Chondromyces crocatus: one gene and its partner. The protein of the gene in region 1 interacts with the protein of each later gene in a pairwise test. Links are inferred from orthologs where the notes say so. Each region holds a gene or a part of one and is shown on either strand. Other genes may lie near its edges.

What was found. Proteins that work in one complex are often made in the same cells at the same time.
Region 2: the proteins of CMC5_RS48305 (region 1) and priA interact in binary tests that used the Escherichia coli proteins (3 or more experiments, as listed by UniProt). The link is inferred for Chondromyces crocatus from one-to-one orthologs.

The regions. Positions count from the first base shown.
Region 1 is NZ_CP012159.1:165,883-168,952, forward strand. What follows is about bases 144-2,971. They hold CMC5_RS48305 (single-stranded DNA-binding protein), read left to right. Parts: upstream 144-1,161; coding sequence 1,162-1,782; downstream 1,783-2,971. Other genes in these bases: mgtE (magnesium transporter), read left to right, coding at 144-932; CMC5_RS00580 (hypothetical protein), read right to left, coding at 1,897-2,583; CMC5_RS00585 (MerR family transcriptional regulator), read right to left, coding at 2,564-2,935; CMC5_RS00590 (integration host factor subunit alpha), read right to left, coding at 2,944-2,971. Also shown: more of mgtE, read left to right, coding at 1-143; more of CMC5_RS00590, read right to left, coding at 2,972-3,070. UniProt on the Escherichia coli protein: Plays an important role in DNA replication, recombination and repair. Binds to ssDNA and to an array of partner proteins to recruit them to their sites of action during DNA metabolism. Acts as a sliding platform that migrates on DNA via reptation.
Region 2 is NZ_CP012159.1:2,120,797-2,124,137, reverse strand. The notes cover bases 201-3,341. They hold priA (replication restart helicase PriA), read right to left. Parts: upstream 3,008-3,341; coding sequence 401-3,007; downstream 201-400.

The DNA of each region.
Region 1 (3,070 bases):
CGGACGTCATCGAGCGCATTCGCGCGGTCGGAGAGGATGCCGAGACCGTCTACTACGTGTACGTGGTCGATTCATCCCACCGCCTGCTCGGCGTGGTCTCTCTTCGAGATCTGCTGCTCGCATCTCCCGCGGAGCAGCTCTCCGAGGTCCTCACCGAGAACGTGTTCTCGGTCGGTCCGGAGACCGATCAGGAAGAAGTGGCGCGGGCGATGGCGAAATACGACTTCCTCGCCATGCCGGTGCTCAGTGAAGAGCGCCGTCTGCTCGGGGTCATCACCGTCGATGACGTGATGGACGTGCTCACCCAGGAACAGACCGAAGACGTCCAGCGCCTCGGCGCCGTCGAGCCCATCGAAGAGAGCTACTTCCGCACCGGGTTCTGGACCTTCATCCAGAAGCGCGCCATCTGGCTCGCCGTCCTCTTCGTCGGTGAGTTCTTCACCGGTTCTGCCCTTCGCCGTTACGACGAGGTGATCGCCGCAGTATCTTCGCTCTCGTATTATGTCCCGTTGCTCATCTCGACCGGCGGCAACTCGGGCTCCCAGTCCTCGACGCTGATCATTCGAGGCCTCGCCATGGGCGACATCCGCCCGGGCGACTGGTGGCGTGTTCTGCCTCGAGAGCTTGCCCAGGGGCTGGTTCTCGGGCTCATTCTTGCCACGATCGGGATGGCTCGGGTGTGGGCCTGGGGAGATTCTCCGGCCTTCATCGTCACCATCGGCGCGACCCTCGTGGCCATCGTGCTCATGGGCTGCGTCGTCGGCGCCATGCTCCCGCTGCTCCTCCGTCGGGTCGGCCTCGACCCGGCGACGAGTTCTGCTCCCTTCATCGCCAGCCTGGTCGATGTTCTGGGCATCATCGTTTACTTCTCACTCGCCCAGGCGCTGCTGGCCGATGTCATCAAGGCCGCCGTGCAGCATCAAGGCGGATGATGCGGGCGAGATTCCATGGCAAAAGCGCTCTGCTCGACGGAACGGTTGCTCATGAATCCAGGCTGGCCAGCGGGTGCTTGCCGGGAACAGGTCTCTCCGTCGACAGACGGACCAACTCGCCTGGAGGGTGAGCGTCAACCTTGACGCGACGGTCCACCCGGGGGAGGGAATGGTCCACGTGCGTTCAGCGCACGCCGGATAGAACGCCAACACTCTCGGAACTAGTGCAATGGCCGAAGGCTTGAATCGCGTGATGCTGCTCGGCAACCTGGGAGCGGATCCAGAACTCCGTTTCACCCAAGGTGGTCAGGCTGTTCTCAACGTCCGGCTCGCCACCACCGAAACCTATCTGGACAAGGACAGGGTGCGGAAGGAGCGTACGGATTGGCATAACGTCGTCGTGTGGGGCAAGCGCGCGGAGGCTCTCGGAAAGATCCTCGCCAAAGGCTCCTCCATCTTCGTCGAAGGCTCCCTGCGAACGTCGAGCTACGACGATCGCGACGGCAACAAGCGCTACAAGACGGAAGTCGTCGCTTCCAACATCCTGTTGACCGGAGGCCGCACGCGGGGCGGTGGCAGCATGGATGACGCCGGAGGTTTCGGTGGCGAACCCGACAGTTCCGGCGGCGGTTACGGCGGTGGCCAGCGAAGCGGCGGTGGCCAGCGAGGTGGCGGCTACGGCGGCGGTGGCGGCGGCGGCGGCTACGGTGGTGGAAGTGGCGGTGGCAGCGGCGGCGGCTACGGTGGCGGCCGAGGAGGAGGTCGACCTGCTCCTCAGCAGGATCCCAGCCCTCCGCAAGACGACTACAGCGGTGATTACGGCGGCAACGACGACGACATCCCGTTCTGAGTTCCGCTCGCCCCCTCTCCAGCGCGCGGCGCCGCCCAGTGCGCGGCGCTTTCGTAGCCCACGCCCGAACGTTTCAAGACAGCATGAGCATCGTCCACCGCGCGGGACCGCCCCTCAGGGGCACCGCGGTCGATGCCGGAGCACCGCCGCCACCACCAGCGCACCTGCCATCATGAGCATGGCGGCGGCAGGACGCGGGTTCTCCGCGGCAAACATGAACCCCCGCATCAACAACCCTGGAGAGGGTGGCGCAACGAGCGGGCCCACGAGCCGCGCGTTCTCGATGAGCGCGCTGCAACCAGAAGCGGCTTCGGGCTCTCTGGCAGGCGCCGAGCAGATCAGGGTGCACAGCAACGCTTGACGCTCGTCTTCGGTGAAGCCGAGCAGATGACGCCCTCGCACATCCATGTCGCGCCCTCCCTCGCGCGCGGCGCCCTCGAAGCACTGCTCGAACCAGCTACCCGATTGACTCGGATCCGAGCGGATCACGCCAGACGCCCACCGAAGGAGCTCGCCCGGGACTTCCCCTCGCGCCATCGACGTCGCGCGGTCGAGCACCAGCTCCTCGATCCCCGTCACCCATCGCTCCGAAGGCGCGGCGACGCAGACCTGCCCTAGCGTCGTGCCCTCCTCCGTCTGAAGGAAACGCTGCAGGACGATGCGCACGCCAGGCAGTGACGCCAGCTCCACCTTTCGAAGAGCGTGCTCTGGCGCCCCGCGCGCAGGTCGAATCGTCCCGATCTGGAGGGTCACCCCGGGGACGACGTCGAGTCGCTCGAATTCAGGGTCGCCCGAGCTCATCCAGCAGTGCGATCACCTCGCCCCGGATCTCGAGCAGCGCGTCACGCATCCGCTGCACCTCTTCCTGGGTCGCGACCTGCTCGGCGGGCGGTGGCTCGATGCCACCTTCGCGCAGTTTTCGCTTCGCACCTGCGATCGTGAAGCGGTGGGCGTAGAGCAGCTCCTTGACCTTGAGGAGCGTCTCCACATCACGCCGGCTGTAGATCCGCTGACCCTTGGCTGATTTCTGCGGACGGACGGAGCGGAACTCCGTCTCCCAGTACCGGAGGACGTGAGGCTCCACCCCCACGATGCTCGCCACCTCGCCGATCCGGTAGTAGAGCTTCGCCGGAAGCTGCGGGCGCAACGCCAAGCCTGCTCCTACTCAGTCACGGCGGTCGCGACGACGACATTGTCGCGCGGGTTGAGCGCCTGTTTCAGGATCTGGCTCGCCTTGAAGTTCAGGACGCGCCGCTCGGTGATCAAGATGGGCTCTCCCGTCTGTGGG
Region 2 (3,341 bases), 2.0 Mb from region 1 along the record:
AGCCAACCACGAGGCGACGTCTGCTGCATGCCGCGCGGTGCCCTGCGGGCATGGCGCGTTCCTCCAGCGTCGACGTCGAAGGCCCGTGGACCATGGATCGCCGAAAAACCGTACATAACGCGGCCGTTACATACGCCGCTCGTTATATTCGGCGGCTGTACAGCACACAGATGCAGCTGCCGGGTGAAACCACACCGCAGCGTGGCCTTGATGGCGTGATCGCTCGTCGGTGCCTTTTCTGGTGCACCTGCTGGGTGAAACCATGTGGCACCGTTGGGCTTCATGCCGAGGCGGGTCGATGGGTCAGGGAGCGTGAGGCGACCGTGAGGCGACCGTGAGGCGGCTGTGTCGTGAGGCGGCTGTGTCGTGAAGCGACCCTGGAGAGGGCCGAGAGGCGCGCTCAGAGCATCGCGACCGGGTCGATGTCGATCACGATGCGGACGCTGCGTTCGATGGAGTTCTTGGCTTCGTTCACGGCGGCGACGGCGGCGCGCAGGGGTCCGCGTTCGTCGGCGCGGAGGAGGACGCGGAAGCGGTAGCGGTTGCGGAGCTTGGCGATGGGAGCGGCCGAGGGGCCGAGGACGTCGACGCGACGGGCGAGGCCTTCGGGGCTGGTGCGGGCGCGGGCGGCGAGGAGGCCGATGGCGTCGCGGGCGACTTGCTCGTCAGGGGCGTCGACGCGGATCAGGGCGAGGCGGGAGTACGGGGGGTAGCCGACTTCCTGGCGGTCGACGAGCTCGCGGCGGAGGAAGCCTTCGACGTCGTGGGCCGCAGCGAAGGCGACGGCTGGGTGCTGGGGGTTGCGGGTCTGGATGAGGACGCGGCCAGGTCGGTCGCGGCGGCCTGCGCGGCCTGCGACCTGGACGAGGAGCTGGAAGCCGCGCTCGGCGGCGCGGAAGTCGGGGATGCTCAAGGCGGCGTCGGCGTTGACGACGCCGACGAGGGTGACGCTGGGGAGGTCGTGGCCCTTGGTGACCATCTGGGTGCCGACGAGGATGTCGATCTCGCCAGCGCGCATGCGGTTCAGGATGGCTTCGGTCTTGTCGGCGCCGGCGACGTCGCGGTCGAGGCGGCCGACGCGGGCTTCGGGGAAGGATTCGGCGATGGTGGCTTCGAGGCGCTCGGTGCCGAGGCCCTCCAGGGCGAGGGAGGGGGCGTTGCACGCGGAGCAGCGGTCGGGGAGCGGGCCGGTGTAGTCGCAGTAGTGGCAGCGGAGGCGGCCGCCGCGGAGGACGTGGTCGTCGTCGGTGTCGTGGCCCGGTGGGGGGACGAGGAGCTTGCCGCGCGGGGGGGGGCGCGGTGGGGTGAGGCCAGGGAGTTCGCCGGTCTGGCCCGAGGAGAGCGCCGCGGAGGCGACGTGCGGGCCAGGGGTCGCGCGGGGGGCCCTTCGGCCGCGGTGGTAGGTGAGCGCGACGGAGCAGGAGGCGCAGGTCTCGACGGTGCCGCAGGCTTCGCAGACGACGCTGGGGGCGAAGCCGCGGCGGTTCAGGAAGAGGATGATCTGGTCCTTCGCCTTGAGGGCTTGCTCGATGGCGCGGTGCAGGGGCAAGGAGATGAGTTTGTCGCCCGAGGGGCCAGCGCCGAACTTGCGGAGGTCGACGAGGTGGACTTCGGGCAAGGTGGCTTCGCGGTGGGCGCGCTCGGGGAGGCGAAGCTCGGTGAGCTTGCCGCGGCGGACGAGGGCGATGGATTCGAGGGAGGGGGTGGCGGAGCCGAGGACGCAGACGGCGCCGGCGCGGTAGGCGCGGAGGAGGGCCATGTCGCGGGCGTGGTAGCGGACGCCTTCTTCTTGCTTGAAGGAGCCGTCGTGCTCTTCGTCGACGAGGATGAGGCCGAGGTCGGGGACGGGGGCGAAGAGGGCCGAGCGGGCGCCGATGGCGACGCGGACGCGGCCGGTGCGGAGGCTGGTCCACATGGCGTGGCGGTCGGCGTCGCTGAGGCCGCTGTGGAGGACGGCGAGGTCGTCGCCGAAGCGGGCGCGGAAGCGAGCGACGACCTGGGGGGTGAGGGCGATCTCGGGGACCATCATCAGGGCGCCGCGGCCCTGGGCGAGGCAGGTGGCGATGGCGCGAAGGTAGACTTCGGTCTTGCCGGAGCCGGTGACGCCGAAGAGGAGGAAGGCGGCAGGTGAGCTGGCGGCAGAAGAGCCAGTGGCGGGTGAGCTGGCGGCAGGTGAGCTGGCAGCGGGTGAGCTGGCGGCAGAAGAGCTGGCGGCGGGTGAGCCGGCGGCAGGTGAGCTGGCGGCAGAAGAGCCGGCGGCAGGTGAGCTGGCAACGGCAAAGCCGGCGGTGGGAGCGAGGGCGGCGAGGGCGGCGTCGATGCGCTCGGCCGCGAGGGCCTGCGCTTCATTCAGCTCAGGGGGAGAGTCTGGGGTCTCGGGGAGGCGGAAGAAGGGGTCGCGGGGGCGTTCGCGTTCGTCGAGGGTGACGAGGCCCATGCCGGCGAGCTTCTTCACGGCGGCGCGGGCGGCCTTGAAGCGCTCTTCGAGGCGCGCGACGGGCTGCTCGCCGCTGGCGCGGAGAAGGGCAAGGACGGCGGCGGCCTGGCCGCGGAGGGTGCCCGGGGGTTCGAGGGCGTCGGTGGGGCAGGCGAAGAGGACTTTGCGGCCGCCGACTTGCTTCTGTCGGGCGAGGTCGAGGGGGCCGCCGAAGGCGCCTTTGGCCGACATGGCCTTGACCTGGTCGCGCTCCAGGGCCGGGAGCGCCAGGCGGAGGACCTCGCCGATGGGGGCGAAGTAGTACGCGGCGAGCTCCTGGAGGAAGGCGAGCAGTTCGGCCGGGAGCGCCGGCTCGGGGTCGACGACGGCGGCGATGGGCTTGATCCGCGTGGGATCTACGGGGGGAGCGCGGTCCGAGAGGGTGAGGACGACGCCCACCAGGCGACGGCGGCCGAACTCGCAGAGCACGCGCGCGCCCGGTCGGACCTCTGCCGCGAAGTGCGCAGGGATGGCGTAGTGAAACGGCTGCGAGAGCGGTACGGGGACCGCGACGACGGCATAGCTGGGCATGCGGTGCGCCTGGCGGAGATAGCAGAGAAGCCGCTGGCTGAGAAATCTGCTCCCGTTCATCCGGCGATGGGCTGGCCGAGGCCCGGGCTCGGCGTCCTCGCGCAGTCAGGCGGGCACGTCGCTCTTCAGGCGCGAGTTCCCTCTCGACGGATGGGCGAGCACTCTCGCGATGAGATGGGCGAGCACCCTTGCGACGACATGCATGACGAGCCTCGCGATTGGATGCGCGAGCACCCTTGCGACGGATGCGTGTTCACCATCTCACCGACATGCACGAGAGCTGCATGCGGGAGTGCTCGTGGCGGGGGTGCTGGTTCGGACGAGAAGCACGATT